4 regions of the Paenibacillus sp. FSL H7-0943 genome follow, and region 1 is predicted to be linked to each of the others. Evidence: riboswitches for the same ligand, from Rfam matches in the RefSeq annotation. Region 1 holds a riboswitch; each other region holds the start of a gene.
The links. Region 1 has a riboswitch for cyclic di-GMP ahead of NSQ55_RS02490 (choice-of-anchor A family protein). Riboswitches for the same ligand answer to the same signal wherever they lie in the genome.
Positions count from the first base shown of each region.

Region 2: another riboswitch for cyclic di-GMP. It lies ahead of NSQ55_RS29460 (NPCBM/NEW2 domain-containing protein); the one in region 1 lies ahead of NSQ55_RS02490 (choice-of-anchor A family protein).
Region 3: another riboswitch for cyclic di-GMP. It lies ahead of NSQ55_RS01945 (anti-repressor SinI family protein); the one in region 1 lies ahead of NSQ55_RS02490 (choice-of-anchor A family protein).
Region 4: another riboswitch for cyclic di-GMP. It lies ahead of NSQ55_RS20690 (thiamine pyrophosphate-binding protein); the one in region 1 lies ahead of NSQ55_RS02490 (choice-of-anchor A family protein).

Region 1 is NZ_CP150148.1:557,986-566,214, forward strand. Features, by position in the region: gene NSQ55_RS02475 (kelch repeat-containing protein) at 1-452, opposite strand, end outside; gene NSQ55_RS02480 (ASCH domain-containing protein) at 639-1,052, shown strand; gene NSQ55_RS02485 (hypothetical protein) at 1,252-1,644, opposite strand; cyclic di-GMP riboswitch class I at 2,140-2,230, shown strand; gene NSQ55_RS02490 (choice-of-anchor A family protein) at 2,339-4,774, shown strand; gene NSQ55_RS02495 (alpha/beta hydrolase) at 4,882-5,856, shown strand; gene NSQ55_RS02500 (NusG domain II-containing protein) at 6,676-7,065, shown strand; gene NSQ55_RS02505 (Gx transporter family protein) at 7,049-7,606, shown strand; gene NSQ55_RS02510 (ATP-binding cassette domain-containing protein) at 7,636-8,229, shown strand, end outside.
Region 2 is NZ_CP150148.1:6,728,871-6,737,099, forward strand. Features, by position in the region: gene NSQ55_RS29460 (NPCBM/NEW2 domain-containing protein) at 1-4,719, opposite strand, end outside; cyclic di-GMP riboswitch class I at 4,978-5,064, opposite strand; gene NSQ55_RS29465 (hypothetical protein) at 5,222-5,788, opposite strand; gene NSQ55_RS29470 (EAL domain-containing protein) at 5,905-6,753, opposite strand; gene NSQ55_RS29475 (helix-turn-helix domain-containing protein) at 6,944-7,339, opposite strand; gene NSQ55_RS29480 (sensor domain-containing diguanylate cyclase) at 7,591-8,229, opposite strand, start outside.
Region 3 is NZ_CP150148.1:433,758-441,986, forward strand. Features, by position in the region: gene NSQ55_RS01930 (hypothetical protein) at 1-102, shown strand, start outside; gene odhB (2-oxoglutarate dehydrogenase complex dihydrolipoyllysine-residue succinyltransferase) at 576-1,862, opposite strand; gene NSQ55_RS01940 (2-oxoglutarate dehydrogenase E1 component) at 1,915-4,782, opposite strand; cyclic di-GMP riboswitch class I at 5,253-5,337, shown strand; gene NSQ55_RS01945 (anti-repressor SinI family protein) at 5,365-5,520, shown strand; gene NSQ55_RS01950 (helix-turn-helix domain-containing protein) at 5,627-5,956, opposite strand; gene NSQ55_RS01955 (TasA family protein) at 6,126-6,734, opposite strand; gene NSQ55_RS01960 (signal peptidase I) at 6,825-7,415, opposite strand; gene NSQ55_RS01965 (hypothetical protein) at 7,417-8,229, opposite strand, start outside.
Region 4 is NZ_CP150148.1:4,706,854-4,715,082, forward strand. Features, by position in the region: gene NSQ55_RS20675 (SDR family NAD(P)-dependent oxidoreductase) at 1-262, opposite strand, end outside; gene NSQ55_RS20680 (YafY family protein) at 419-1,375, shown strand; gene NSQ55_RS20685 (HAMP domain-containing methyl-accepting chemotaxis protein) at 1,497-2,747, shown strand; cyclic di-GMP riboswitch class I at 2,922-3,018, shown strand; gene NSQ55_RS20690 (thiamine pyrophosphate-binding protein) at 3,174-4,814, shown strand; gene NSQ55_RS20695 (carboxymuconolactone decarboxylase family protein) at 4,825-5,193, shown strand; gene NSQ55_RS20700 (hypothetical protein) at 5,399-5,749, shown strand; gene NSQ55_RS20705 (ketoacyl-ACP synthase III) at 5,804-6,796, shown strand; gene NSQ55_RS20710 (DNA-binding protein) at 6,873-7,088, opposite strand; gene glpK (glycerol kinase GlpK) at 7,103-8,229, opposite strand, start outside.

The DNA.
Region 1 (8,229 bases):
TTGACTACCGCTGAACTTGACCATGATCTAGGAGTTTGTAATGGTGATTTTGTTTCCCAACTGTCTGCTATAGGGTCGTACATTTCAACAACGTTGGTTCTACCCCCGCTATAGTAACCTCCAATAACATATATCTTATCGTCTATAACTGCAGCAGTTGTTGCGGCTCTAGCAGTGGGCATACTTTTTCTTTCAGACCACTTGTTAGTTTCTGGAGTGTACATGTAAGTTTTATTTGTTCTTGTTCCTGTAGCTGCCTCTCCTGATCCATTTGCTCCCCCGAAAATATATATCTTTCCATTCAACTCTGCTGATGCTGATCCCATCAAGTTTATGGGCAAACTAGCTTTTGTTTCCCATTTTACAGTTTCTTCAGCGGATACAGAAAAGGCTGAGAACAGACTTAAGATAAGAATTATAGAACTAAGTAGTAATGTTGTTTTTTTTAACAAAAGAATACAACTCCTTATGTATATTAATAACTATACAAATTTATCTAACTCATCAAAGATTGTCCAAACATAAATTCCTATTTATGAAATATAGTGATAGATAATCAATATATTCTTTTATATTCCATAATAATAATAATTTGTTATTGTATAAAGAATGTATGTAAAACAAAGGGGATAAATATCATGCGGTGTATAACAATACGGCAGCCTTGGGCGACCTTAATTGCTCTTGGTGAAAAAGAGTTTGAAACTCGTTCATGGAGAACAGCCTACCGCGGCGAGTTAGGCATCCATGCCGGAGTGAGGATTGACAAAAAGATTTGTGAACAGGAACCGTACAAATCAGTATTGGCGAAACATGGCTATACAGCGAATAATTTGCCGACAGGAGCTATTATTGCTACAGGTCAGCTCGCGGGATGTTATGTGGTTACTCCAGAGGTGGATTTAAGGGAATGGATCAATGGGAACGAATATGATTTTGGCGACTATAGTGAAGGACGGTTTGCCTGGAAGCTTAAAGGGGTTCATCCATTAAGCCATCCAATTCCAGCTAAAGGTCGGCTAAGCTTGTGGGAGCACTCTAATCACTTCTGAACGGCGAACAATATTTTTAATGTAATTTTTATGTGCCTATCAGCTTTTTTTCAGGTTCGAGGTATATATTAGAGACACCAAACACCCCCCAGTGTTTTGTGGTATATCTCTCTCAGGTCTTGCCAACTCCCATGGTAAGGCCTATTTTTTTGTTCACTAATTGATTGGGGGGAGAGAGCGCAGCGGCTTCTATACAGCTTTACTTAATCTGGTACTGTTCTTCGTAACTCTTAAAAGATGAAATATCCAGCCCTAGATATCTGCGCATATGGATGGCAGCCTGAGCCGCAACAATGTCATTCAACAGCAGCATTCGTTCATGATAGCCACGACATATATACTTGGCTTCAATTCCCGTATTAAGTCTGTTTTGCTCATACACCTTGATTCCCCGTCTTCTCATTTCTGCACGAACATCCCTTAGATCTGTTGTAGCTACTGCAGCAGCTGTTCCAAGCACCTCCAGATAAGGGGCGGGTGTTCGTAAGTGTGTAGATAAAATGGCGGAGTCCCGTTCGAAAGCTGATAAAATCATCGGAAGCAATAAATAAGATTTCACCAGCATGTTGTCCCTGCTTTCTGCTCTATGCATGAATCTCATCACCTCTAATAGGAACGTATATTCGTATTCTACCCCGATATTCCAAAAATAATCAATGGTATTTCTAAACAGCTTATCCAATGTGATAAAATTCACAACTAAATAACGGAGAATAAATTATATTAAAAATTGTAATAATAAAAATTAATGTATCGAACGCAAATAAAGGAGAATTATGATGGAAAAAGAGGGCAGCCTCCAGCGTGGATTGTTTTTTGGTTTAATTCTGAGTGTTCCCTTATGGATATCCATATTGGGCTATATACAGTTACTTTAAAATTTAATGAAAAACCTTATGCGAAGCGCCTTTAGGCGCTTTTTTTGTGTGGTACTAATGCGGGGAATTATCGAAAGGAATTGATTGACAATTGTGGGTGTCGGGAGCTAAACTGTTATTAATTCAAAAGTATTAAAAGTCATAGACTGTTATTGGATAGAATGCTTCAGCTACCAGTTCTGGACTTGCAGTGTAATACATATATATAGTCATGATAATAGCAAACCGTCTGAAAGGGCGGGACGCAAAGTCCAGGAGTCTAAAGTGTCTTAAAGGCACAATGACCGTCCGACTGCCATGAGAAGGGAATTTCACTTCTTTTTGGCGGTCTTTTTTGTTGTTAGGTCCTTTAGAGTTTCTGGTAATTATTCTGATTAATATAAATCATAGTTTTAGGAGGTGTGCCATTTGAAAAGAAGAATAAAACCGTTACTCTCGCTTGTATTAGCTGGGATTTTGACGGTAGGTAGTGGGCTTTCCTCATTGGGAGCTGGAGTTGCTGGAGCTAGCAGTTCTTCTACATTGGGAATTGCAGCGGTCTACAACGTGTTTATTCTAGGGGATATAACAACAGTTTCGGATACGGAAGGAAGGTTTGCTGCTGGAGGTAACGTTAACTTAACCAACTATAGTGTTGGAGATAGGTTGACCGCTGCAGAGGTTTCCCTGACTGACACACTTGTTGTTGGAGGGAATCTTACTTTCAACGGAGGTACTGTTTATGGGAATATCGTGCACGGGGGAGATTTTTCAGGGAATGTAACGCTCCTCAAGGGTGGTACAAAAAGACAGGGGAGTACGATTGACTTTTCAGCAGTAGGTCAGTCTTTGAAGGACAAATCAGCAGAACTTGCAGCATTGCCGGCGAATGGAACAACAGTGTACCAATATGGCAGCCTTACCCTGACAGGTACAGATCCTGCGGTCAATGTTTTTAATGTTTCAGGAGATAACGTCTCTAATACCTACGGAATTACAATAAATGTTCCTTCAGGATCTACTGCAATTATTAATATTGATGGTTCTAACGTAAAAATGAAAAACTTCGGATTTCTACCTAATAACGTGTTGAACAGCAAGAAAATTTTGCTTAACTTTAGCCAAGCTGCGTATCTTGATATGGCAGGCATAGGTGTAATGGGAAGCATACTTGCCCCCTATGCTCATGTTGATTTTATTAATGGTCAGATTAACGGTACTTTAGTGGCGGCTTCACTCAAAGGTACTGGTGGTGGTGAATTTCACCACTATCCATACGATGGTGATGAACCCGGACCAACGCCGACACCAACGCCGACACCAACACCAACAGTGACGCCGACACCAACACCAACAGTGACACCAACGCCGACAGTGACACCGACACCAACACCAACAGTGACACCAACGCCAACGCCGATAGTGACACCGACACCAACACCAACGCCAACGCCGACACCGACACCGACGCCGACGCCAACGCCTACAGTGACACCAACGCCGACGCCGACAGTGACACCAACGCCGACACCGACGCCAACACCATGTCCGACGCCGACAGTGACACCAACGCCGACGCCGACACCAACGCCGACAGTGACGCCAACGCCAACGCCAACAGTGACACCAACGCCGACAGTGACACCGACGCCAACGCCAACAGTGACACCGACGCCAACGCCAACAGTGACACCAACGCCGACAGTGACGCCAACACCGACACCGACACCAACGCCGACAGTGACACCAACACCGACACCAACGCCGACGCCGACACCAACGCCGACAGTGACGCCGACGCCGACACCAACGCCGACACCGACACCAACGCCGACAGTGACACCAACACCGACACCAACGCCGACGCCGACACCAACGCCAACGCCGACACCAACGCCAACGCCGACAGTGACGCCAACACCGACACCGACACCAACGCCGACAGTGACACCGACGCCAACGCCAACAGTGACACCAACGCCGACAGTGACGCCAACACCGACACCGACACCAACGCCGACAGTGACACCAACACCGACACCAACGCCGACGCCGACACCAACGCCAACGCCGACAGTGACGCCGACACCAACGCCGACGCCGACACCAACGCCGACAGTGACGCCGACGCCGACACCAACGCCGACGCCGACACCAACGCCGACAGTGACGCCGACGCCGACACCAACGCCGACACCGACACCAACGCCGACAGTGACACCAACACCGACACCAACGCCGACGCCGACACCAACGCCAACGCCGACACCAACGCCAACGCCGACAGTGACGCCGACAGTGACGCCGACACCAACGCCGACGCTTGAAGCAACACCAACACCGACGGTAACGCCAGAGGTAACACCAACACCAACGGTAACACCAGAGGTAACACCAACACCAACGGTAACACCAACACCAACGGTAACACCAACACCAACGGTAACACCAACACCAACGGTAACACCAGAGGTAACACCAACGTCGACACCAGAGACTTCGGTGTTCCCGACACCAACGCCATCATCCGTAATTGGCACTATAGTTCTTGCAGAAGATCCCGTGCCGCTTGGGCCTGTAGCTTCGCCGACACCAGCGCCAGTACCAACACCGTCGAATAGCACAGAAGTACTTGTTGATGATGATGAGATCCCATTAGGTCCGGTACCGGCAGTGACACCAACGCCAACACCAACACCTGATGAAATCATCGTAGTGGACGATACGATCCCATTAGGAAAGCCACCTGTGAAGGAATTGCCAAAAACGGGTGAATCAAGTCCTGCACCTTACTATGTAGCAGGTTTAGGTTTTGCACTTATCGGATTATTAATGAGAACCAAGTTCTCCAAAAAGAATAAATAATAAAGGGTAGATCAACATAGAGTCGCTTTCGGGAGTGTTCCGATGGCGGCTCTATTTGTATGTCATGATTGCGATAGTTTGGTGCATTCTAAGTAGATGGTATACTCTTGTTGGAAAAGAAATGTAGAGGGGATGGCGAAGGCGAATTGATATGGTTCATTATTAGCGCTGTAATCATCATAGGGATTCTAATCTATGTGGGATTTTTCTTCTATGGTATTGCTATTAAACGAGCGCCAAAGGTATTTCTAAGTAATAATCCTAATCTGAAGGCTGATCCTCCGGTTGCCGGAGCTTCTTGGGGGGAGGGGAAGGATTGGGTCTCTCGCCAGAGCTTCGAGAATATTGAGATCGTATCTGCAGATGGACTTAAACTAAGGGGTTACTTACTCCAATCTAATCGTGCTGCGGGACGCACAGCCATTCTAGCCCACGGTTATTCAGGTAAAGCAAAGGATATGGGGGCGTACGCCAAAATCTACTACGAGAACTTAGGCTTTAACATCCTAATTCCCGATGCAAGAGGGCATGGAGATAGCGCAGGGGATTACATTGGTTTTGGTTGGCCGGAACGAAAAGATTATTTGCAATGGATTGAATACATGATTAAAAAGACTGGGCCCAGTGCTCAAATTGTGCTTCACGGTGTCTCTATGGGTGGTGCTACAGTGCTAATGACCTCAGGGGAAGATCTTCCGCCGCAGGTAAAAGCTATTGTTGCGGACTGCGCTTATACCTCAGTAAAAGCACAATTATCTTACCAACTACGACGCATGTATCGCTTACCAAGTTTCCCTTTCGTTCAAAGTGCAAGTCTAATCACCCGCTTGAAGGCGGGGTATGGCTTTGGTGAAGCCTCTGCATTAAAACAAGTGCGGAAAGCGAAGGCTCCGATTCTTTTTATTCATGGGGATGCGGATAACTTTGTACCTTTTGCTATGATGAATGAATTGTATGAGGCATGCCAGAGTCCAAAAGAGAGGCTCATAGTACCGCAAGCGGGGCATGGATTGTCTTATGATACGGATAAGGCGGGGTATATAGATGTAGTAACAGCTTTTGTAAGTCGATATGTAAAATAAGTCCTGAACGTAGACAGCGCCCGATATCCGCTAGGTAGCGGTTATCGGGCGCCTATATTTTTCCACACATGACGTAGTCCTTGAATAAGGATCGTACCGTCATGCTTTCTCGTTATATTCATCCCCCGCCGTTCGTGAGTAACGGGTGTCTTGATTCCTTGTTATTTCCAGCAGCCGTGTGGCGAGAATAATCCTTCCAATACGACAAAAGCCCTACCTCTCTTTTGCCCTTGCGGCTCCATTGACCGCGCCAGTGTGAATCGGAATGCTATATTTCGAATTTAATCTCATAAAAAGGAAGAGTACTGCAAGAAAACATAAAGCCTCTTTGTCCAAAATGCCGATGTGTATAATAGTCGGCCTGACATCTTCTTGGTGGGGATATTCAATATATCGAAAAACAAATACCATATAAATATAACACACTATTGTTTAAAAGGCAAATATAATAATGAATTCCAAGATAAGGTTTATTTGATTCTAGAGAGGAACAAACCTCGATAAGGGGCGCTTAGATTTTGAAAGTAACTTAAATTGGGTTAATTGTGAATTATTCCGGAAAAGCTAGTAAACCAGAGGAGATGGGCGATCTCGGTGCAAATGGGCTAAAATGTAAGTTGGATATTTTTGCAAACGCTACAAATTACAACTGAAAATGCCAGAGACGAATGGGTTGTGTCTGCTGGGGTTATTTTGCGTGCCTATTTTGTGAACAGCTCTCTAAAACTGACAATAAACTCCAACATTGATTGAAGGATTGAGGGTAGACCGTTATAATTAATAAGTCTGGATTTTAATTAAAAAATAAGGGAGATTTTTATGAAACGCGCAGATGTGTGGCTGATTTCCATCGTATTGATTGCTGCGCTCGCTTTTCTCGTACCGAGATGGTTTTCGGACAATGATGACAAAGGTGGGGCCGGTAAAAATCTCATAGCCAATGTAACGGTGGACGGTGAGTTATTTAAAACGGTAAAGCTTACAAAAGAAGAACAAACCATTGAGGTCCGCACGGAACGCGGCTATAACATTTTGAAGGTGCATGATTACGGGATTGAAATGTACGATGCCGATTGCGCTGATAAAGTTTGCCTAGGTTTTGGTTTTATTACCCTGCCCAAACAGACGATTGTCTGTCTACCGCATAGAGTATTAGTCGAAATCACCAGTGCGTCGGGGGAGGATGATATAGATGCCTATGTCCAGTAGTGAATCTGCAACAGCTTTAAAAAGAACAGTGATTATTGCGATTTTCGCCGCAGTGGCAGTAGTGTTAAGTTTAATAGAGGCACAGATTCCGTTATCCGGGATGGGACTGGTGCCGGGTGCTAAGCTCGGACTGGCCAACATTATGATTTTGACTTGTATTTACTTTTTACGTGGACGGGATGCTTTGCTGCTTGTCATCCTCAAAACACTGCTTACTGCATTTCTGCTAGGTACCTTCTCAAGCTTGCTGTTTAGTTTATTTGGTTCACTTTTTAGCTTTGTTGTTATGTTTGTGCTGATGCTGATTAGTGGCAAAGGTAAGAGTATAAGCTTGATCGGAATTAGTATAGCCGGTGGGATTGCGCATAATATCGGTCAGCTGCTGGCAGCTTCTATGGTATTTGCATCACTTAGTATTTTTTATTATCTTCCCATGCTGCTGATCACTGGGGTAGTAACAGGAATTGCCGTGGGCTATGCAGTCCGTTATTTGGTGGCGTCATTGTCAAAAATATCGCTGTTTGAAGAATTTTTGGACTGATTAGTCACATCAGCGGAAGGATGACTAACATGAATGAATCATACGAAGGTCAAGACTTAGAGGGAGAGGGACAAGCAGTCATCTCTCTGGATGGGGTATCGTTTGGCTATGATCCCGAGCATCCGATTCTTCACAATATAACGTTATCTATCTCTCAAGGACAATGGGTCAGCTTGGTTGGTCCTAATGGCTGCGGGAAGTCTACGTTGGTCAAGCTGCTCAATGCTCTGCTGCCTAAGGGGGCTGGTGAGATTGTGGTTAGTGGCATGCTGCTTAGTGAGGAAACGATCGGAAGCATTCGGCAATGTATCGGAATGGTGTTCCAAAATCCGGATAATCAGTTTATTGGAGCCACTGTAGAGGAAGATATCCTATTCGGCCTGGAAGGGCTTTGTTTGCCGTACGAAGAGATGGCTGAACGTTTGCACTCCTATACGACGAGACTAGGAATAAATCATCTGTTGTCCAAGCATCCGGGTGAGCTGTCGGGAGGTCAAAAGCAGCGTGTTGCTATCGCTTCCATTCTTGCTATGGAACCAGGCATCGTCATTTTTGACGAGGCCTCTTCTATGTTGGATGAAGGAAGCAGAAATGACCTTCTCGGTATTCTGCAGGATATGCGG
Region 2 (8,229 bases), 720 kb from region 1:
CGTATTTGCACTAATAGATTTATCCTTCAAAGGTGCAGTATAGCTGTTCTGAGTAGAATTCCAGTCGTAATCCGTCAGATACGTAAAGTCCGTCATGTCTACTACGGCTATAGTTCTAATCTTCGTGGTCGTATTTCCATCACTATCTGTTACTGTGTAAGTGATTGGATACTTTCCGGCCCGGTTGAATTTAACTTGCTCTTGGCCTGTGACCTTCACTTGAGCCGTCAAGTCACCGTCTTCCGAATCCATTGCCGTATAGCTTTCACTGATATCAATCGCTTGGCCCACTTTGGTTGAGACAGATTTAGGTATGGTAAGCTCTGGTGTATTGTTCAAGATCATAAACTTCGCATCAGCAAAATCGCCGTGATCTGAAGCATTTCCGTTACCTGCATTATCTAACACCAGCTTCAATTCACTTACATCCTTAACAGGTATCCGCGCAAGCTTGGCCTCTGTACCAAATTTCATCAGTCCGCTGTTATAAACCTCTGCCCCATCGGCAAAGATTTTGAAAATTACACTGGAGTTGCTTTGCTCAGGGATATTTCTATCAACCCCTACATACGTTTCAAAATATTCATAGTTTGCACCCGCCAGATTATACATGATTTCAGAGCTGGCATGGGTTCCTAAGCCCTTAGCGAACTCTTTGACCTCGCCATTTACCAGCAGCTTAATCGGATTGTTAGAGCTAGCCTTATCTTTTCGAACCACATTATAATCCGTTTTTGCCGATTGCCAATCTATATCACTCAGGTATTTACTAGCGCTGTATACAACAATCTTTCTGGCTTGCACAGCGGAGTTCCCATCTGAGTCTGTAACAGAAAACTCGACGTTGTAAGTCCCTGTTTTGCTTGATGTGAATCCATTCGAATGTACTTCAACGGCTCCAATTAAGTTACCATCTTCCGTATCAAAAGCTGTTACATCGCTCAACACATCAAATTCGCTGTTCAGCTTAACGAAGGTTGTCTCTTCCGGTACTGTAATGGTAGGTTTGCTTGAATTATTCGAGAACTTCGCATCCGACCATACCGTATGGTCTGAAGCATTGCCATCCTTAGCATCTGTTGTAACCAGCTTCACCTCTCTTGCACCAGTCACAGGGATTTTCACAAATTGATGTTCTGTTCCTGCCCGGAAAACATCACTCTCAAATTTCTGTTCTCCATCCACATACACTGCAAAAGTAGCCGAGGAAGGTTTCCCTTTCATGGCTTGATCAATCCCAATGTAGCTTTCAAAGAAGTCGTAACCCTTACCTTCAATATCGTAAACTACCTCAGAGTTGGCATGAACACCAATCCCTTTCGCGTACGTCGCAGCCAATCCTTGGCGAACAAGGGTTATGATTCCCCCGGAAACGGCTTTATCTTTCTTTAATTCACCCCAGCCTACAACGACTGACTTGGCATTGAGATCGGAAATATAGGCGTAGTCGCTCGTTACCGTAACCTGTGTGGTTTTCGTTTCCGTAACCCCTTCGCTTTTCACTTCATATACAATTTCGTAGTTGCCTTTTTGCGTTACATCAACGTTATTGGCTTTCAGAGAGACATCTGCAGTAATATCGTTTCCTAGATAGTTAGCCGCTTTTACATAGCTCATCGGATCAAAGGTTTGATTAAGCTTTAAAGTGAGCTGATCTTCAACAGACAAGGCTGGCTTAAAGGCTTTAACCTGTACGGGCTTCAGTGGGTTCAGCTTTTTATCATAACCGACGATCTTGTACGTATAGTTGATACTCGCATCTACATTCTGATCCACAAATTGCTCAGTTCCTGTAAAACCAACTAACACATCATTTCTATACACTTCATATCCTAAAAAGTCTTGCTTAAGCTCTTTATCTATACTGAAACTTAACGTGTTCGTTCTAGCCGTGGTGTTAGGTGTGATATTAACCTTAATGGCCAGATTTTTATCCGCTATTCCAGTTCCCTCATAATTAATCACCGAGTTATTTAAATACCATAACTTTTGCGGTGCCGGATACTTGGCTACTTTCGCTTTTGTCTCAGGATTCACAGTGAAGCCATGTCTGGCAAAATAGCTGCTTAAATCTAATCCCAGTACTTCGGAGGAGAACTCCACCAAATACTGCTGCTTAGAATTGTCACCGTTGGTAAGGATGACCTTCCGCTCCCGATATAGCTTGGTCAGCTCTGTCCAGTATCCCGGATGTGCCAGCTCCAGCTGCCAATAGGCTCCGAGTTGTGCAAATAAGCCCTGCTGATTCATAACCACTTTGTTTTCTTCGAGGACATATTTATAGATATCTGATTCATACGGTATACGATTATCTATCGAATTCGCCGCGACAGACATAAACATAGACACCATATTATTAGTTACTTCGCCATATTCCCGTTCACCCATAGCCAAGCGATGCCCGATTTCGTGATTCAGTCCCCAGCCCGGATAAGCTTTGTTAAAATCACCTAACATGGTTCCTACTGTTCCAAGTTGGATACCTGTATGATCTCCCGCTGCATACATCGCACCATAAGGCTGCATCAAGCGAATATTCTCACGAATTAGCTTGGCATCATCAATCTCGCTACTGCCATCCAGGCCATAGAAGGCAAAAATACTCTTCATCCAGGTGTCATACCCAGTTACGGTGTCCAGCGGGTTATTTCCTTGCGTAATATATTTGTTGTACGCCTCCGTCGCCGTTCCTGTGAAAATAACATGATCGCTGGCCAGTTCTACCACATCTATGAGTTTACGATCTTGAACATTTGGATGAGCCGCTTTATCTTCGTCTAGTCTTTGTTTGTATGTGATTAAGAAGGTTTTGAATTGTTCTGGATCCGTGGTCTTGGTCATAAAAGGAATCTTTTCTAAACCTTCGAAGCGGATCAATGGCGCTTTCCCTTGTTCCTCTGCTGTATAGGGATTTACGATATAAACGGTGCCGCCCTTAGTCACTTCATGTGCATAATAACTATTCATAGCAAATTCAGGAACGGTTATAATGTTCTTACCTGGACGCAATTGCACACCTCTAGCCCAAACATTCCAAGCGGCCTCTTGTTGAGAAAAGACTAAAGAAGGTAGCTTATCGTTAGAAGCTGCGTCCACATAAACGTTGATCGTATCTCCAGGCATTGCAACGAGACCTGTAGGCTGGTTGTTCGTACCAAAACCAATTCTCAGGTTTTCCTGCGCATGCTTTTTCATATCTCCACGTTGTTCCGCCTCAATGATGGTGCCTTCGGTTTGAACTTCACCATTCACTAGCTTCTTAGCTAAATCCAAAGAATCTTTCAGGATTGGATAGAGCGGATGTACTTTTGCCGCTTCTTCTAATTCGTTGATTGCTTCGACGCTATTATAAGCAGGCACAACCGCACTCATCGTTCCATCTGTGAAAATACCATTTACAGCTTCGCTTACTTTATCTTCTGTATAAAATCTAAATTCAGCCGCAAAAGGTCTGTTGATATTAGCTTTTGTGAACTTAAATTTTAATCTTTTAAACTTCGTCGGTTCGAATTTAAATTCCAGAAAGTCATTGGTACTAATCGCGGTTCCGCTAGATACAAGTTGGAAGGTCTCTCCTTTACTCGTCTCTGATGCATAGATTTCAAAAGCCTCTGGGAATCCTTTGCGGTTATCTCTAGCCAAAAAAGCCACTCTGTCCAGCACTTCCGCTTGCGCTAGTTCAAACACGACTTCATTCGTGAAGCTTGCATCATTGTTTTTGTTCGTTTCCCAATGCGTAGTGGGCTGGTCATCCAGCATATATTCAGGCTTCGTACCTGGGTAGCTTCCACCGTTCACCGTTACTTTTGATACGTTTGCATTCGGCATTCTATAAGCTTGGCTATAGGCATTTTCATAGGCTGTTCCATACCCTTTTAGCTTCGAAACCTTGGCTGCCGTTGCCTCTACCTGATGGTTCTTCAAAAGGATCTTTGCATTCTCTATCTCTTCTTTAAACTGCGCATACAGTGGATGTGCCTGCACTTCATTCTCTAAAGCTGTTAATTTCTCTGTCGTATTAAAGGCAGCACTAACTTGGCTCAAGGTATCATCTGTAAATAAATTTTTCATTTTAGCAGAGACACTATCCTCTTTATAAAAAGAAAACTCAGCCGCACTCGCCCAATCTTGATTCGCTTTTTTGAAGACAAATTTAAGTCTCTTAAAAGCCGTAGGTGCAAACTGAATCTCCACTACATCACCGGTTGAGCCTGTATATTCTCCAGAAGACACGAGCGTAAAATCACCCCCATCGGTAGTGGAACCATAGATCTCAAATTCTTGAGCAAAACCTTTACCTTTCGCACCGGATTGCCTAGCCGCGTATACCATTCTATTTAATTCAGTGGACTCATTGAAAACAAACACAACCTCATTCGTAAACGTTGAACTATTCGGTTTGCCAGTCTCCCAATGCGTGCTCATATCCCCATCCATAGCCTTAGCTATAGGCGAGCCTGAGTAGTTGCCACCGTTATTTGTGATGGATTTAATATTTGCTGGATTCATTCTAAAAACCTCATTATAGGCATTTAGAGCATCCTTGCCGTACAGCTCAAACGGAATAACCGAGGCGTTGCTTAATAAGTTAACCTTACTTTGCGCCACTGTTTTTGTTACATTTACCTTGCTTGCCTCACTTGCTAAAGCATAACCTGCCTCACTCGAAAAACTGGCCAACATGGCCGCCGATGTAGCGATCGCAATCATTTTCTTCATCTCTTCTTACCCCCAGATGTCATATGAATCTCTCCAGTGCCCAAAAATGGGCACAAAAAAAACTACCCCAAAAGAGTAGCTTGATTGCGTATAAAGTCGCCTAAAAATTAAGACTTAATTTTTATTAAACCTTAACAAGCATAAACGCCTTCGGCGTCCTTATAAGGACGGTAAGCGTTTAAGCGAGAAATATAAGATATTAAGTATAGTTTTATAACTTATACTTTCTTATATTTTAACAAAAAGCGTTACGCACTCTTTGGCAGCTGGCTGACAATAGTTATGATAACCTTAGTCCCTATAGCTTTGCGTCCCTACATTTCCATAGGTTTGCCTATGAAGTTTCGAATACATTCAAAGAGTAACATAAGCCTAGATCTGATCGCATGATTAATTGGTATGAAATGAGTATAGGTAATTGCAATTAGTTTTTCTTATGTGATAGATATTATTTATCGACTATCCCGGAAGAGAAGGACATCCTTTAGGACTGTAGGTCTACTTAACTCTCCGATCCAAACAAACCCCGGAACCAATTCCACACATCGCCCGTGACGGGAATTAATCCGAAACCATGTTCGCCAACTACGATTACACCATATGCCCATTGTCCGATAGCTATGGCACCCCCAGCGATCCTGCCTATCGCTATCGCACCAAACGCCGTATCCCCTATGGCGATGGCCCCCAACGCTTTTTCCGCGATTGCGATCGCTCCTACAGCCACGCCTGCAATCGCAATCGCTCCCACTGCGAAGCCAAGCCAGCTAAGTGCTATTGCTCCGATCGCTAACCACATTCCCAGTGATATTGCTCCTAAGGATAATACGCCCACGCTTATCGCACCTATGGAAATCAAGCCAACAGCTACATCTCCAATAGCGATTAATCCAACGGCTGTCTTCACACGGGGTTTACCTCCACGGCCATACGCTTGACCTGAGTATCGCCCTAGATTACTGCGAATACTGATGACCGGAAATGAGGGAGAAGGCCATTGATAATCAATCTCTCGTCCATCAAAGCCCCTAGAATCCGCCCAGCGCGTTACAAATTGATGCCATTTCATATCTATCCCGTCCCCCTTTTCAAATTACCTAAATTATACAACCCCGGGGGTTGGCTGTACTCAGACTCTGACCTGAAATTCATCTCATCCTCTGGACGGATATATACTCATTAGGATTACTGTTTGGGAATAGGATCAGGCTTTCCAAATAAATAGCCCTGAAACAACTGATAACCACTCTGCTTAAGCCATTCAAAGTCCTCTCTAAACTCCACACCTTCTGCTAAAGGAACGGATTGGATTTCTAAAGCTTTTTCTAAAAATTGCTTTGCTATTTTCTGTTTGTTCAGATCGCTGGACACACCCTGAACATATTTCATATCCAGCTTCATGTAATGGGGTTTAAGCTCCAATAACATCTCGATCGTGCTGAAGCCCTCACCAACATCATCTAAAGCGTATTCAAATCCCCGATCCTTGTAATATGTCAAAATAGCTTTCAAATGAGCGAGATCATCCACTTTCTCCGTCTCAACAACTTCAAAGACAAAAAGAGAAGGATCGACGCCTAATTGATTGGCCAGTTCAACGGTTGATCTTAAGCAGAACTCTGGAGCGTAGATCGACGTTGGGATAAAATTAATAAACGTTTTTTTATTTAAGGGTGCAGCATATTTTACAGCCGTCATTCTACATAACCGGTCTAAAGCATATAAACGCCCACGATTCCGTGCCGCCGCAAAAATCTCATTAGGATAGATAAGAGATCCGTCTTCTTTTTTAAATCTGGATAGGAGCTCGTATGCAAAAATCTCTTCCCTTACGTTCACAATCGGTTGGAAGTAGCAAGTAACAAGACCCTTAGTGATAACCTCATCAATCCACTCCATATCAAGTACAGTGGGTAATTCGGATAGAGGTCTCCATGTTTGGTCATCTATACGGAATTCAACCTGCTCCGACTCCATATGGTCATTACAGAAATCCAGAAAATCCCGCACCCCAGCCTCCTTAATTGTAATCACATTTTCTTCCACCTTATGTATCGTATTACTTCTACTCAAGTGATGAATAACCTCAGGTAAAACCCTAAGATTAAGCTCACCATGAGCCTTGATTTGAAAATTCAGCTCTCTTACTACACAATGATTACAAGCCACATTCATAACCCCTTTAATAATCGATTCTCTGAAAAAGATCCTGGAACGGCTCTTCTCAATCGAAATCCGTATACTCCAGTAAATACGCCGGGTCTAACACGGTGATCTGCTGATGTTGAATCTCAATAATCTTTTGTTCTTGCAGATCTTTAAGCACAAGGGTAGCCGTCTCCCTTAACGTTCCGATCATATCACGCGCTCTCGCATCATGAAATTTCATTTCATATAATAACCGATTCGATAAAAATAAACGCTCCATTTGCAGCAGCATCAATTGATCCTTAATCAACGGGTAATCGGCAACCATCTGCTTAAAAGGCTCATGTTTAATCTCAAATAATACAGTATCATTCATAGCCACCGCAGACAGCACTCTTATATTGGAGGGATGGATCACTTCCAGATCGCCATAATCCCCGAATAGATAATGTAGGTATGATCCACATTCCATAGTTTTGTATGCCAACATACTGATAATAAATCATCATCCTGTTATATTCTATCGTAACGTTGTCACATAGGCTTGATGCCAATACGAATTACAAAGGAGATCCATTCATGAAATTCCGAATTCCCTTTTACAGCTTGAACGATTAGAGAAACTGGATCTCAGATGGAATCACAGCTTGAAGGGAACAGACATTTTAGAGCAATTAGAGCAAAGAGGATGTATCGTTTATAAATAACAAAAAAAGCCTCCAATTAAAGAAGCTTTTCACTCAAATCCATAATATGCGTAACGCGATTTCTCCCCTGTTCTTTAGAAACGTAAAGCGCTTGATCAGCTTTTTCCAGAAGAGTGATGTCTGTATCGGTTGCTTCAAAGGTAGCTATGCCAATGCTTACCGTAATGCTGCCAATCTCCCAAGTGGAGCTGGCTATGAATTGTCGTAGACTCTCAGCTATAGCCGTGGCATCCGATGAATCTGTATTAGGCAGCAGAAGGATAAACTCCTCACCACCATACCTAGCTACGATATCTTCTTTACGAGATTGGGACTTCAGGATACTCGCCAATTTCTCCAGGACATAATCACCCATCTGATGACCGTAGGTGTCATTCACATTTTTAAAGTGATCAATATCTAGAATACATAACGAAAAAGGCGCCTGATCACGGTGATACGCTGCAATCTGTTCTTCCAGCTTTTCTTGCAGGAACCTTCTATTCTTTAATCCAGTAAGCTTGTCTGTAGTAGATAGCTCTACTAAAACGGCATTCATCTCCAGTAATTCAGCTTGCTTTTGCTCGATTTCCAGGTGGATTTGTTTGAGCTTTGCCAGCGCCTGATCTTTTTCCCAATATGCCTCTTCTATTTGCTTCTTCGCAGATCGTAACTC
Region 3 (8,229 bases), 120 kb from region 1:
TATAACGAGAAGCAGGATGCGTATTATACACTCACCAGCTATGGAGATAAGATTTTGACCCAGGAGCAATTTTTACAGCTGGCTGAGGAGCTATTGAAGTAGAGTTTTGAAGTTTGAAGTTTGAAGTTTGAAGTTTGAAGTTTGAAGTTTGAAGTTTGAAGTTAGTAGTTAGTAGTTAGTAGTTAGTAGTTAGTAGTTAGTAGTTAGTAGTTAGTAGTTAGTAGTGCGTAGTGCGTAGTGTGTAGTATGTAGTTTGAAGGTGCATGCGCTAAGTTAGTTGTATTATGTGCAATTAAAGTTCACCAATACCTGTATATAAGTACTTTAGTTGTATTTGATGCAGCTATTACTGGTTAGATTAGTGGAAATAGACGTTTTTACGGATTTTAGTTGTAGAGAATGCAATTAGAGAAGAGGCTATGAGCGGATCAGAAATAAATAAGTGTATAAAATACAGTTAAATCGTATGCAGGGAAGGCTGAAATTGGATCCAGATATAAAAAAAGGTATCCCCAAAGCGAGAGCTGTAGGGATACCTTCTTAATATTCTTATATCTTCGAAAATTCGAAGAGCGTTAGCCTTCTAGCAGTAGTGCTTCCGGATCTTCCAGCAATTCCTTCACTTTGACCAGGAAGCTTACCGCTTCAGAGCCGTCAACGATCCGGTGATCATAGGAAAGGGCGATGTACATCATTGGACGGTTTACGGTTCTTTCTTCGTCCAGCGCGATCGGACGCAGTTGGATCTTATGCATCCCTAGAATACCCACCTGTGGTGTATTCAGAATCGGTGTGGATAACAAGGAGCCGAATACGCCACCGTTGGTGATGGTGAATGTTCCGCCTTGCAGCTCGGAGAGGCTGAGCGTATTGGCACGTGCTTTGGAAGCGAGCTCGCCAATCTGGCGCTCGATTTCCGGGAAGCTGAGCCGATCCGCATCACGGACTACGGGAACTACAAGTCCTTCTTTCGCTGCAACAGCAATACCGATGTCGTAGAATTTCTTAACGACCAGATCTTCACCGTCGATTTCGGCGTTCAGCAGTGGATAGGTTTTAAGCGCACCGATCACGGCTTTGGTGAAGAAGGACATGAAGCCTAGTCCAACTTCATGTTTTTCTTTAAATGCATCCTTGCGGCGCTTGCGGATGTCGAGGATCGCTGTCATGTCCACCTCGTTGAAGGTGGTAAGCATGGCCGCGGTCTGCTGCGCTTCGACCAAGCGGCTGGCAATCGTGAGCCGTCTGCGTGACATGCGCTTGCGCTCCACGTTTTTGCCCTCGTCCGGCGTGGCTTTGCCCGCTGCCGGCTTCGCTGGCTCCGGCTTGCCTTGCGGCGCCGGAGCTACCGGTGCAGCGGCCTGCGGTGCTGCTGCACCATGACCGGACACATCGGCCTGACCAATCCGGCCGATAGGATCACGGGCGCTAACCTCGCCGAGGTCGATGCCGCGCTCCCGTGCCAGCTTGCGTGCGCCCGGCGATGCCAAGGCAGCGTGGCTGTCGCCACCTGCTGCAGGCACTTCGGGCGCAGCTACAGGCGCGGCGGCTGCTACTGCGTTGCCGCCTGCCGGAGCCGCTTTAGGCGCTTCGGCTTCGCTTGCAGCGGCCTGCGGCGTACTGCCGCTTGCGGCTCCAATGATGCCGATGGCTTCGCCAACGGCTACGTTCTCGCCCGCTTGACGCAGGATGGTGGAGATGACACCCTCCACCTCTGCACTAATTTCCAGATTGACTTTATCCGTTTCCAGCTCAGCGAGCACATCGCCTTGACCTACCGTGTCGCCTTCTTTAACCAGCCATTTGTAGATGGTTCCTTCGGATATGGATTCTCCCAGATCGGGTACTAAGATTTCTGACACAGGCCGTTTCCTCCCCAAACATAATGGTTTACGCTATTGTGATACCGTCCTCTTAAGAGGACGGTACAGCCGCTTGTACGTTCGAATTTGATTTTAGGGCTTCTGTTACAATTCTACGTTGTTCGAAGCTATGCACATCTGCATAACCACTGGCCGGGCTGGAACGTTCCGGACGGCCGATATATCTTACGCCGGCATTTTTCGGTGCGATGGCGCGCAACCGAGGCTCACTATAGCTCCAGCCGCCCATATTTTTCGGCTCTTCTTGCACCCAGACAATTTCCTGAAGGGAGCTGAAGGAGTTTAAATGTTCGCTTAGCTCCTGTTCCGGGAACGGATAAAGCTGCTCTAGGCGAAGAACATGCAGCCATGACCAATCCTTATCCGGTGCTGCTTCCAGTTCTGTTTGGATGTCGATAGCGACTTTACCGCTGCAGACTACGAGCCGTTTAACTTCACTTGGTTTCTGGCCAAGCAAAGATTCAGCTAATACAGGCTTGAATTGTCCTGAAGCCAGCTCGGTTCCGGCAGAAGTGCTGCGCGTATTCCGAATGAGACTTTTCGGCGTCATAATGACTAGCGGTCTAGCATCTTCCTGCCCGCATAACGCTGCTTGGCGCCGCAGCAGATGGAAATATTGCGAAGCGGTAGTCAGGTTAGCGACCGTCCAGTTCTCCTCAGCGGATAGCTGCAAGAACCGTTCCAGCCTACCGCTGGAGTGCTCAGGTCCCTGTCCTTCGTAGCCATGCGGCAGCATGATGACGAGATTGCTGCGCTGTGTCCATTTGGCGCGTCCAGCGGCAATGAACTGGTCAAAAATAACCTGACCCGCATTGGCGAAATCACCATACTGTGCTTCCCAGATTACGAAGGTTTCCGGTGCAAACACATTATAACCATATTCAAAGCCTAATACTGATGCCTCTGACAATGGACTGTTGTATACGCCAAAGGAGGCACGGGAATCGCTTAGCTGATGCAGCGGAGAGAATAAATCTCCTGTTTTACTGTCGTGCAGCACCAGATGGCGATGTGCGAAGGTTCCGCGCTGGGCATCTTGACCGCTCAGTCGGATGGGCGTTCCATTTTTCAGAATGGTAGCGAAGGCTAATGTTTCAGCTAGTGCCCAGTCGACCTTTTCACCCTCATTCAGTGCATCTTTACGACGTTGTAAAATGCGCTCCAGCTTCGGATAAACCTGGAATCCAGCAGGAACCGTCAACAGTTCACGATTGATCTCCTGCAGGCTGGAGATGGATACCGCTGTAGTGTTTGCCGCTGCGCGGTCCGTTTGTAGAGGAATGAAGGCTTTGGGTTCTTTTTTCTTATGATTGCCTTCCTTCATAGTATCGTACGCACGCTGCAATACGCTTTCTGCCTCAGCATTCATCTTTTGTACGTCTTCGGCGGTAAGAACCTTTTCGTTTTTCAGTCTCTCTGCATAAACCTTGTAGACGGTTGGATGATTGCGAACCTTGCCGTAGACAATAGGTTGTGTGGTTTCAGGATCATCCATTTCGTTGTGACCATGACGGCGGTAGCCGATGAGATCAATTACGAAATCTTTTTTGAATTGATGGCGGTATGCGCTAGCTAAACGTACAGCTGCTACGCAGGCCTCTGGGTCATCAGCGTTGACATGGACTATTGGGATTTCATACCCTTTGGCGATGTCACTCGCATAATGCGTAGAACGGGAATCTTCACTTTCAGTCGTAAAACCAATTCGGTTATTAACAATGATATGGATCGTCCCACCATTTTGATAACCTTGAAGTTTGCCGATATTAAGCGTTTCTGCAACAATGCCTTCACCTGGAAAAGCAGCATCGCCATGCATCAGCACCGCCATAGCTTTACTGGTATCAATCTTCGGCAGTCCTGCAGTGCTCCGATCTTCTTGTGCGGCACGAGTGAAACCTTCCACGACAGGATTGACGAATTCCAAGTGACTTGGGTTATTCGCTAGTGTTATTCTTGTGCGTACCGTTTCTCCTTCACGGACAGCACGGTCTGCACCGAGATGGTATTTCACATCACCTGTCCAACCATAGTTAATGCCTGTGGAGCCTTCGGAAGGGAAAAGCTCCTTGTTCGGAGAATGATGAAACTCTGAAAATATGATATCATAAGGTTTGCCCAAAATATGTGCAAGAACGTTGAGGCGGCCGCGATGCGCCATGCCCATCAAAATATGCTCCGCACCGTCATGTGCAGCAGCACGTACGATTTCATCTAACATCGGCACAAGAGCATCATTGCCTTCAAGACTGAAACGCTTCTGACCTACAAAAGTCTTGTGGAGGAAGGTTTCAAATTGCTCTACCTGAATCAGGCGGTTCAGGAGCTCTTTGCGTTCTGTATTATTTAGGGGTGCTGGTGAGCTGGTGGATTCTGCCTGTCTATTTAGCCATTGCAGTTCTTTTTCTTCATGCACATGCCCGAATTCATAGGCGATAGTCTTGGTGTATGCCTGACGCATACGTTGCACGGCATCCCATCCGGTATGCACATCATTCGGCGCATTTTCCCATATAAGCGTGGCAGGCAGTGCGATCAGGTCTTCGCGGGTCAGCCCATAGGTTTCAAGCTCAAGATATTTTGCCATGGGATTCTGATCGCGTACCAGCGGATCAATTTCAGCGGCCATATGGCCATATATACGAATATTGGCGATTAGCTTGGAAGCTCTTACTGCTTTTCTAAGCCATTCGGTGTCTCCCGAGATGCGCGGCTGAGGAGCCGGTTCGCTATCCGGAGTTAGGGGAGGAGGTCCCGAATTTGTAAAAAGCTCGCGATAATTATTTTCTACGGTGGAGGGATCTTTCACAAACTGTTCATATCTTTCTTGAATGTAGCCTAAATTGGGTCCGTAATACTTACTCCAAATGGATTCGTTATAGGGCTCTTTGGCTGCCATGAATACATCCTCCTTAACGGATGAACTCCATACGTGACATTTTGTGTCAACGCTTACTGGAGCTGTGATGATTGCGGTTTCATTTCTCATCTTATTGTGCTACTTTCGGCCACTGTAATCAATTCATTCTTTCGTCCAATACGTTCGCAAAATGGTATGGGTTAGCTTGTTCTAATGAAAAGAAGGGTGTTTCTTCTCATTACCCATTCTAAAGGCCTATTAAAATGATTCTATTATCCTTATTTTTAACTATTAGGTCAGTAAATATTTATTTTGCTAGTACAATTTATTTTATGTAACGGACGAGTATCGTGATAATCGGACAAGATCTTTGAAAAAAAATCTTTTATTTTTCGTTTTTAAAATAGAAAGTAACCAGGAATCGACACACTTTTCCGCTTTCTTTTTGTATAATGTTATTGCAGATAGTAATTTTATAGTTTTTTAAGCAGATCCTTTCGTGAAAAGGGTCCAGTAAAAGGTAAACTTGCCGAAAGGCAGGGGCACAAAGTCGCGGGTCTAAGGTAGAGATACTATGACAGCCGGATTGCCTGGGGACGTAAAATCTTAGGGGGAGATTTTTTGGAAAAGTCCAACCAGGGTAGCAACAGAGAACAGCAGTTTATTGATCTGGATCAAGAGTGGGTACATTTATTATTAGCAGCTAAGAAGGCTGGCATTAAGGCAGATGAAATCCGCCAGTTCTTTCATGAGAAAACTGTGCAGATCGTGCAGTAATACATTAGAGGGGTTACATATCGAAAAAGGGCACAGCGGTTCTTCGCTGTGTCCTTTTTCGATATGATTAGTAGAAGAGAGGATCTTACCAGATTAGTAGGAAGTATTAATCCTTTTGATCGAGCTTCCATTTCTGATAGTCCAGAAATTCTTTGAATTCGCGTTTGCTAATGCCTGAGTCCATAGCTTCCTGCACCAATCGGAACCATTCCGAATCTAAATGTGATTCCTCTGCATTATTGGGTTCTCCATAGAGTAGGGCATGAATGGATACCTGAAGCGCGTCAGCGATTTTTTCGATAAACTGGATGGATGGATTGGATTGGATGTTTCTCTCCACGTTGCTAAGATACGACTTAGCCACATCTGCTCTGTCCGCAAGCTCAGATAGGGAGAAACCCTTGTCTAGGCGGAGCTGCTGGATACGTTGGCCCATATTCTGTGGCACTATGCTGACGCCCCTCCGTAATTTTTGTTATTAGTATAGCAAATATCAATAAATCGGACAAAGTTTATTGTAAAGAGAAGAGCAGCAATCTGCTTATCCGTGACCGGATTCAGGATCTGCTGCTCTTCGAGTATTTTATTAAATTACTTTATTGATCTTAGTAGTCTTTTTTCGCACCTTGTTTAGCTACGAAATCCCAAGTCAGTGTTAAGCTATCGCCTTGGAAAATATTTTGATCTTGGTTATTTTCCACAAATTCGAATTGGACGGAGAAGCTGTCGTTGGTACCGGCTTTAATACCGGATGCTTCGGTAAAGAGTTGATCCCAACCTGTATTTTTTACGAGATCCGGATGCTGACTTTTTAAAGCAGCAAGTGTAGTCTCATAAACTACATTTTCAGGAGAGACGATAGGTACTCCTTTATCATTATTTCTAAGGAATTTAACTTTAATGAACTCGGCTAAATCCAGGTAGTTATCTCCTTTAGCATCCGTGATTTGAGTCGATGTATTCAGAATAATAGATCCGATATCGAGCGAACCATCGTTTTTCAATTTGAAGGATTTAGTTACAGTATCACCTGGTTTCAGGTTAGGAATATTAACGATGACAGAAGGGTCGGAGTTCAGATCGAGCGTGCCCGCTGCGAATGTAGCTGTGCTTTGCGCAGTGTCGCTAAAGTATGCGAAGGTTCCTCCGCCGATTAATGATAAACCCAGTGCTGCAGATGCTACGCCAAGACCCAATGTTTTCTTGATACCCATAATAAAATTCCTCCTCAAATTTGTGTTTGAATTTTTTATAAAATTTATATATTGTATCTTCCGGTTCGTAAGCGGAAGTGGACAATCAACTTAGGGCTGTGTTTCTGTTGGGGGCGGTGAGGCTGGCAGTAGGGCAGCATTTTTCTTTTCTAATGCAGCTACAGCCTTCCAAGAGGTATACAGAGCATAGAGCAGAAGCATCAAGCCAGGCACGATCATGAGGACTACACTTCCAGCTTTGGAAACCGCGAAATTCATAGCGTAACCGACATAGGGTACAGTGACCCCGGTATACTGAGCTACAACATTCACAGAACTGGTAGGGTTCATGTCGGGCGCGTCGTTGTTATCGCCTTTAGTGCGATAAACAGCTTCACCAGTAGCGTTATTGACGGTCGCTTCTACAATCCGGTGAGTAATGAGCAGATTATCTTCATTCCTAAAGGTGATGACATCGCCTGGTTTGAAACGATTCATATCCCCTCCGGGTTTTAATGCGACAATTGAGCCTGTCTGAATTCCTGGTTCCATCGATCCTGAGAGTACGGTTTTGATCTCATATCCGAAGAAAGCAGGTTCACCGCCGGAGGCCTTGGATAACACTACGGCTGCCACCAGCAGAATAAAGATCACAAGCATTAAGCTCGATAGGGTATTATTGATAATTTTTTTAATTCGCATCTTATTCTCCACCTTTCTCAGGTTGAGGGTCCGAAGGAGCTTGGGTTGCTACCGGCGGGGTAGTCGTACTGTCTTCCGCCTTTGGCGTCTCTTGTGGAGCCTCTTGCTGAGGGACATCTTTTGGAATTGTGAGCTCTTCGCCAATTTCCGGCTTAACCGGGTCAGTGGCTGGGGCTTCAGGTTGTTCTTTATTTGGGGCTTCCGGAGCAGCTTCACCTGATGTTGGAGGGGTTGCCTCAGCTTTCGCTTTATCCTCGGCTTCTTGTTGCTTTTTCTCCTCAGCCAAACGTTCTTCTTCTTTTTTCGCTTCTTCTTCTTTCTTTGCTTGCTCTTCTTCTAGCCGAGCTTTTTCAAGCTCTTCTAGTTTTTGCTCGCGAGTCTGACTGATCAATTGGAGTTTATCTTGAAGGGTAGTGATACCTGAGGTTGCCGATTCTTTAAGGTTAGTCAATTCGGTATTTAGAGCTTCATAAGATGAGGTGAGGTCGCTAGAGATCACGCCGTCTGGTTGAGTGAAGGTAATCAGGAATGGCAGTGGCTGTGGGAACTCTCCTTCGCGTAATTCAAGTTGTCCATAAACATCACTGGTAACTACCGAAGCGAATGGAAGACCGACATCGTGTATGGAGGTTAGGTAACTAATAACTCCATTTAAGGAAGCATTCAAGGATTCCGAGATCACACCGCTTTGATTCAGGCTGCTTTGTAAATCTCTGAAAAATTGCTCGTCCTTGATTTCTAGACAGTTGGAATCTAGAGAAGTCATATATCCTCCTATCTGGAAGAGTAAGGCTGCTGCTGCACTTAGCTCATT
Region 4 (8,229 bases), 2.7 Mb from region 1:
CTGAAGCAATCTGGCGAATGACCGCCTCTGTCTCCTGATCTTTGGTATGATCACATCGTATGGCGCTGCCGGACCCTCCCTCCGCTTTTATTTCCCTAAGTACGTTATCAATGCTCCGCTTGCTATGCTCTGTCCCAAAAGCCTCTGTCGTTCTGCCCGTAATATAAACGAATGCACCTTTCCTTGCCAGCTCCAATGCAATTCCTCTACCAGCACCTCTGCTGCCTCCGGTGACCAATGCTACTTTTCCTTTTAAAGTCATGTTCTCAATCCTTTCTACACTTGTTTTTCTCTAATGTTCTGTATTTAATCCTTACCTTATATAGTATAATTCTTTAATATGACATCAACTGACATATATAATGTAATAATTAATTAAGAACTAGCCAACATTTATTAGGAGGAGGAGTGTCCCTTAATGAGAGCCGATCGTTTGTTATCCATCTTACTTTTGCTGCAAAATCGTGGAAAGATGACGTCCCGTGAGCTAGCCCAGACCTTAGAAGTGTCTGAACGAACTGTGTTTAGAGATATGGAAGCCTTATGTACAGCAGGAATACCTATTCTTGCCGAACGGGGACGTGAAGGGGGTTGGATGCTCACAGAAGGATACCGAACCTCCTTAACGGGTATGAAGCCCTCAGAGATTGCAACTCTGCTGCTGTCCGCAGACTCCTCAATCTTAAAAGATCTGGGTATACAAAACGACTTCTCTTCCGCCGTGCTTAAGCTGGAGGCTGCTTCCCCATCAAGGCCGAATAATCCAGCCAGTTACCTGAGCCAGCGCATTCATATAGATGGTGCCAGCTGGCACCCTTCCGACGAGACATATCCGTTCCTATCTGTCCTGCAGGAAGCTGTTTGGGAAGACCGTAAAGTGAAGATCACTTACCCACGGAATGACGAGATGAAGGAGCGTTTCATTGAACCTCTCGGGTTAGTCGCAAAACGTGGAGTTTGGTATGTAGTGGCACGAACCGAGGGTGAAATGCGGACTTTTCGCGTGTCGAGATTAATACAAGCTGACGCAACTTATGAATCATTTGTCAGACCTGAGGCTTTTGATTTAAAAAGCTACTGGGAACAATCGACTTTAGCTTTTAAAGCAGCACTGCCAAAATATGTAGTGAACTTAAAGGTGAATGAGTCTATTCTTAAAGAATTACAACGTGAAAGATATGTAACTATAACTTTAGTAGAACCCTCTGCTAATACTGGGTGGATGAACGTGGAGGCCGAGTTTAATGCTATAGAATCTGCCTGTCGTATCGTACTCTCTTTCTCTCCTTCAGTTATTGTTTTAGCTCCTATCGAACTAGTAGGGATGGTAAAGTCTGCTATTAAAACAATTTCCACAATATATGAGGAATTTTGACATGAATTCTAAATATCTACTACTTAAAGAAGATTTATGACACTTCTCTATAGACCAATGACCTATAAATCCCCTATAATAACACCATTACATAAAATTTAATAAGGGGGACATTTTACCAATGAGCTGGATGCACAAACTTCCGTTAAAACAAAGAATTGTTGCCGGATGTTACCTCGTTGCCGCACTGTTTGCTATTCCTGTCTTAGTTACGTTAATGATTCTAGGTCAATTTCTCGTAGGAATTATACTAGTAGTTGTTCTTGCAGGTCTGACTTTACCTGTTGCTCGCTTCGTGGAGAGAACGCTTACATCATCTTTTGATGATATTGCTAATGTATCTCACAGTATTTCGAAGGGTGATTTCACTAGCAGAGCGGACGAAAATGGTTCAATGGGTGACGTAAGCCGCTCCTTTAACACAATGATTGATAAGCTCAAGAAGATTTTGACCGATGCATCGCAGATCACCCGTCAAGTTATGGATGCAAGCCGCGGAATCGAAGATAAGAACCAGAACCTGAAAATTGTCATGGCACAAGTAGCCTCTTCTTCTACTGAGCTCGCTCTTGGTGCAAATGAAATATCTACGGATATCGCTGATATGACAGAATCCATTAAAGACATTGAAACTAAAGTATCCAATTATACGAACTCCACCAAAGAAATGAACAGACGTTCAATACATACCTTAGAACTTGTTGAGCAAGGGCGCCAATCCGTAGATACACAGGCTGAAGGCATGCGTAAAAACATAGAGGCTACACAAAAAGTGGCTGATACTATTGAAGCTCTCTCACAAAATGCCCGCGGGATTACGATGATCACCAAGACCATCACAGAGATCGCTGAGCAGACCAACCTGCTGTCACTGAATGCCTCCATCGAAGCTGCTCGTGCCGGAGAGCATGGTCGGGGTTTTGCCGTTGTAGCTCAAGAGGTTCGCAAGCTTGCTGAGGAATCTACGGCATCCACAAAAGAAGTATTCGGCTTGGTCCGCAGCATTGAGTCAGATATTAAACAAGCCATCGATAATATCGCCATCAATGAAGAGGTTGTGCAGGTTCAGAATGAAATGATCACTCAATCTGCCCATATTTTCGCACAAATTGTACAAAGCGTGCAGTACATTACCGAGCAAATCTCTTCATTCTCTGCGGAGAGCGATCTTATGCTAGAAAGTGCCTTGAAAATTTCCAGTGCAATTGAGAATATCTCAGCAATCACCGAAGAAACTGCTGCTGGCACGGAAGAGGTATCGGCGGCTATGAATGAACAGATTAATGCCCTGCAGTCTGTTGCAGAAGAAACGGAAAAAATGACCCAGGCCGTATTTAATCTGCAAAAAACCATTCATATCTTTAAATTCTAGTTCAAAACTATCAACTGCCACCTAAGCTGAGTCTTAGGTGGCAGTTTTTTTCGCGAGGTAAAACTTCATCTCTTGGACAAGACTTTCGTCAAATTTCGAGTTTTTTTAGCGGATTATGTTGACAAAAATTAATGAGGAATATATTGTAAAGGAAAATTATTCTTATCAACTATAAATTAATATTGGCAAAATCCTCGAAAGAGGATGACGCAAAACCATGGATCTACAGCCTCATTTTTTCTTTTGAGGCCATGATTGCCAGGTTGCAGAGGAACCAGGACGGCTGAACTATTGTTCAGTCTTAGCGGTGCCTTATGCCACCAACCTGTGCTTACTATAGAGCACAGGTTTTTACTTTTTGAGTATATTGATCTATCGTATCTATTCGGTAGATTAATAACTAATATATATCAAAAAACTTGTGAGGTGTTTCTTTTGAAGACAGTCGCAGATTACATGGCGGAAGCACTACGTAACCTTGGAGTCACCCATTCTTTTGGGATCATTGGCAAATCCATTTGTCCAATTGTTCTAAAGATGGTGGATTACGGTATTGAATTTATTCCCGGCAGACATGAAGCAAGCTCCGGATTCGAAGCAGCAGGGTATGCGCTGAAAACGGGTAACCTAGGCGTAGCATTTGGTACTTCGGGTCCTGGGGGAACTAACCTGCTTACAGCAGCAGCACATGCGAAAGCTAACAACCTACCTGTCCTATTTATTACCGGCCACCAATCCATTACAGAGCTTGGAATTCCTCAATGTCAGGACTCCACCTCTTTTCTGGCTGATTTAGCTGATATGTTCAGACCTGCCACCTTGTTCAGTAAATTGGTTGAACGTGGGGATCACTTTGGTACTATTTTTAATCATGCGATTTCTGTGGCCCTGACCAAACGGGGTCCTGTTCATCTTTGTATTCCTTTTGATGTACAAACTGAAGTATTGGAAGAATGCAATATAGTAATCCCAGAAAGAGAGTCTCTAATTAGTCAAGCTAATATCGATAGAGTCATCGAAGCTATTCAAGCTGCTAAGAATCCTTTGATTATTGCGGGTAAAGGAATTAACCGCTCCGGAGCACATAAAGAGCTTGCTCAACTCGCAGAAACTTTTAATATTCCTGTAGTAACATCTCCTGGTGGAAAAGGGGCTATAGTCTGGGATCACCCACTCTATCATGGTCCTATTGGCGTTGGCGGTTCGACCCACGGGGACGATTTATTGAATAAAAGCGATTTATTTATAGTGCTTGGATCACGTTTAAGTGATATGACCATCTGTAATCTTAAACGGGAGAATCATCCAGCAACTTTAATTCAATTTGATATTGATCCAACCTTTGTCGGAAAAATACTATTGTCCAAAACGATACCGGTCACTGGGGACCTGCGCGATAATTTGGTGCACTGCCTAAATCATATTGACCCAAGCACAATCACCAAACGTGAGGCTTTGGCCGATGCGGATTATTCAGAAGAGCTTCCAACCCTCAAGAATCTTTCCCTTGCTTCCGTAATGAGCACTTTAAGTGATTTGATCCCTTATAATAATTCAATTTTCGTTGATGATGGAAGTCATGGATTCCACGCTGCAAAATGGTACAAGGTTAAGAAACCGGGCAGCTTTGTTTTTGATGCGTATTTTGCTTGCATGGGTAATTCGATCGGCATGGCTATTGGTGCAAAAGTTGCAGCTCCTGAAGAAACTGTCCTCTGCATTACAGGTGATGGTTGTTTCATGATGCTCGGCGCTGAGATTAACACCGCTGTCTGCAAAGATATCCCTGTTATCTTTATCGTGGTCAATAATAAGCAACTAGATATGGCTCTTAAGGGTATGGAGAAAACCACAGGTCGTATCGATGGAACTCTATATGAAGTACCAATGGACGCCGTGAAATTCGCTGAATCTCTAGGTGCTAAAGGCTACAAATGTGAGACTGCGGATGAATTCACAGCTGCAATTAAAGATGCGGTAGCTCTAAACCATGTTGCCGTTATTGAACTACTAACAGACCGTGATGAAGTCCCTCCGACTGCACACCGTACTTTGAACCTAAACTAGGAGGCTAACCATGAAGGAAAATATCAACAGTGGTCTCAACCACTTCACGAATCTATCAGGAGACTATGGCGCAAAAGCACTAGCTCCAATTAAAGACCACTTCCCTGACTTGGCTGAATTTATTATGGGGAATGCCTATGGCGATATTTTTCAACGTAATACTATAGCCCCTGACTGGAAGGAAATCGCAGTCATTTCATCTTTAATTTCAATGGGTCAATTCGAACAGTTGGGCGTTCATTATGTCATGGCCCTTCGTGTTGGAGTCACCGTAGAACAGCTTAAAGGTATTCTATTACACTTAGTACCCGTTATAGGGGCACCTAGAATCATCACAGCTTTTAATATCCTGCTTGCAACCATAGAAGAAATCCAATAACCCAACAGTTCGACAACAATATACAAAATTCGACTTTATTATTGCATACACTTGAAAAATATGCCTATAATAGAGTCGGAATATCCCATTACTTGCTGTATAGTGTCGAATTTTGACTTTTATAAAACAGCTAAATGGATATACATGGCTGGATATTGCAGTCGAACTGTTTTGGACAAATTCAATCTATGGGAGAGATTTAGGCATGGGAAGTTTCGTTTTGAAGACAGACACTACAAACAAGGTTATTAACATTGAGTTGGATGGAACATTTTCTGAAGAAGATGGTCTAAAATCTATTCAAGCTTATCAACAAACTATCAATCCAATTACTCCAGCTGACTATGAACTAAAAATCGACTGCAGAAAGCTAAATGTAACTGCACCAGATGTTGTACCTCTTTTAGAAAGCTGCTTTGTAATGTTTAAGAATGATGGATTTGTAAAAGTAAATCTAACGCTTGAAAATAACCCGATCCTCAAAATGCAGCTTTCCCGTCTTGGCCGTAAAGCTGGACTCGATAACATCGAGATCATTTCTGCGGTTACAGTCTAGATCTTTTAATCTTAATATGTAGGCCACATTTTACTGCTTTCCTGGAGGCGTATTATGACCGGAATTCGTATTAAAGGCATTGATATCTATCATCCCAGCAATATAGTTGGTAACGACTTTTTCATTAAGCATTTTGACGAAAAAGGCATTGATATTCGAGGTCTATTATCCGCATTAGGTCGTATTACACGGTATAGTATTAAGGATGCGGATGAGAATTCCCTTACGATGGCTTTTGAGGCTGCCAGGAATGTTCTGGAGAAAAGTAGTCTCACAGGTGCCGATATCGACCTTATTGCCTATGCAAGTCAAACTCCTGAGTATATCTTTCCTACCAACTCATTAATGATTCACCGTTTGATCAAAGGCGCATCCCATACGATCTGCATTGACAGTAATGCTAATTGTGCGGGTATGACGGCTTCTGTGGAACAGGTTAGCCGTCAGATGCAAGCGAATCCTAGGATTAAACGAGCGTTGGTCATCGGCTCCGATTATGTAACCCCTCATGCCGATAAGAATGATCCAGTCTATTACGCTAACTTCGGTGATGCAGCGGCGGCAGTCATTCTTGAACAAGCTGAGGATGTGGTCGGTTTCATTGACTCTATCTACCAAACGGATCCTTGTGTTTGCGATAATTCCAAATTCCCGTGCGCAGGCCTGGCTAAACTGGGTAAAGAAGGTGTAGCGGCTGGAGAGTTTAATGTGAAGTTTATTCCTTTTGATGATTCCATTTGCATAGATGCTGCTTCTGAGTCTATTCGTACTCTACTGTCTAACAACAATATCGCGCCTGAAGCCATTAAAGCAGCCTGCTTCTCACAGTTTTCATTGCCTAATATCTTAGAGATGTGTAAGAAAGTCGGCATTGATCGCAATGTAGCGGTATACATAGGGGATGAATTCGGATATACCTCTACCAGCAGCCCATTTATTGCTCTACATAAAGCTGTAACTACTGGAAAGATCGAACGTGGTGATAAAGTCCTGTTCTGGACAGTGGGCGCCGGTTGGCAAAATGTAGCATTTGTTATTGAATATTAGGAGCTGTATAACAAAAAGCGGCAAGCTAGGGATTCACCTAAGCTTGCCGTTTTTTAATATAAATATGAACGCAACATCAGGACTTACTTGCAAAGGTGAGCCCCTTTTCCGCGAGAGCACTCCGCAGTAGAACGATCGCCTTTGGCCCCAATCCATGTAGCTGCAGAAGCTCTGCCTCCGTAAGCTTGCTGAATTGTTGAAGCTGAACATATCCAGCCCCATGCAGGGCTCGAAGCGCCGGCTTAGATAGTCCGCCCGGCAGATCAGATTCGGTTCCGTTAACCATAGACATATACAGCCCCTTTATCACTGATATCCTTCATGCTTCTCCCAACCCATGGTACGCGCTACAGCGTCCTTCCAGGCGTTGTAACGACCTTCCCGCTCAGTTATACCCATCTCAGGCGAGAAGACCCTCTCAGCCTTGTTGAAGCTCTCTAGCTGGGCACGTGTCCAGACTCCGGACGTTAACCCGGCCAGAAGCGCCGCACCCAAAGCTGTTGTCTCCGCATATGTTGTTCTAGTAACCTCACTGCCCAGGATATCAGACTGGAATTGCATCAGCAAATCGTTACGCACAGCTCCGCCATCCACACGAAGGCCGGTCAATGGCATGCCTGCGTCTTTTTCCATAGCTCCTATTACATCTCTAGATTGAAAGGCTAAGGACTCCAATGTAGCTCGTACCAGATGTCCTGAGGTAGTGCCTCTAGTAAGGCCAAATATGGCTCCACGGGCATACATATCCCAATAGGGTGCCCCCAGTCCGGTAAACGCAGGCACAACGATAACCCCTTCACTGTCCTCTACTTCCCGTGCTTTATCTTCTGAGCCTGCTGGCTCCTCTATAAGACCAAGCCCCTCCTGCAGCCACTGAACGGCCGCTCCGGCCACGAACACACTGCCCTCTAGGGCATAATAGAGTTCATCTCCCATACCCCAAGCTACAGTGGTCAACAAGCCATGGCTGGAGGCTACAGCTTCTGTGCCTGTGTTCATTAGAATAAAGCAGCCTGTACCATAGGTGTTTTTGGCACTGCCGGGTTCTAGACAAGTATGTCCAAACAATGCGGCCTGTTGATCTCCAAGTACAGAGCGAATTGGAATGTCCGCCCCGAACCACTGTTTGTCTGCTACTCCAAATTCGCCGCCAGACATTCTTACTTCTGGCAGAATGGCACGCGGAATACGAAGCTCTTCCATTAGCTCTTCATCCCAGCACCGTTCATGAAGATTGAACAGCATCGTACGTGAGGCATTGGTAACATCAGTGACATGTACGGCTCCGCAAGTAAGTCTCCAAATTAACCAGCTGTCGATCGTCCCTGCTAGAAGTTCCCCACGATTCGCCCGTTCTCGGGCGCCATCCACATGATCCAGTATCCAGGAGATTTTCGTAGCTGAGAAATAAGCATCTACAACAAGGCCCGTCT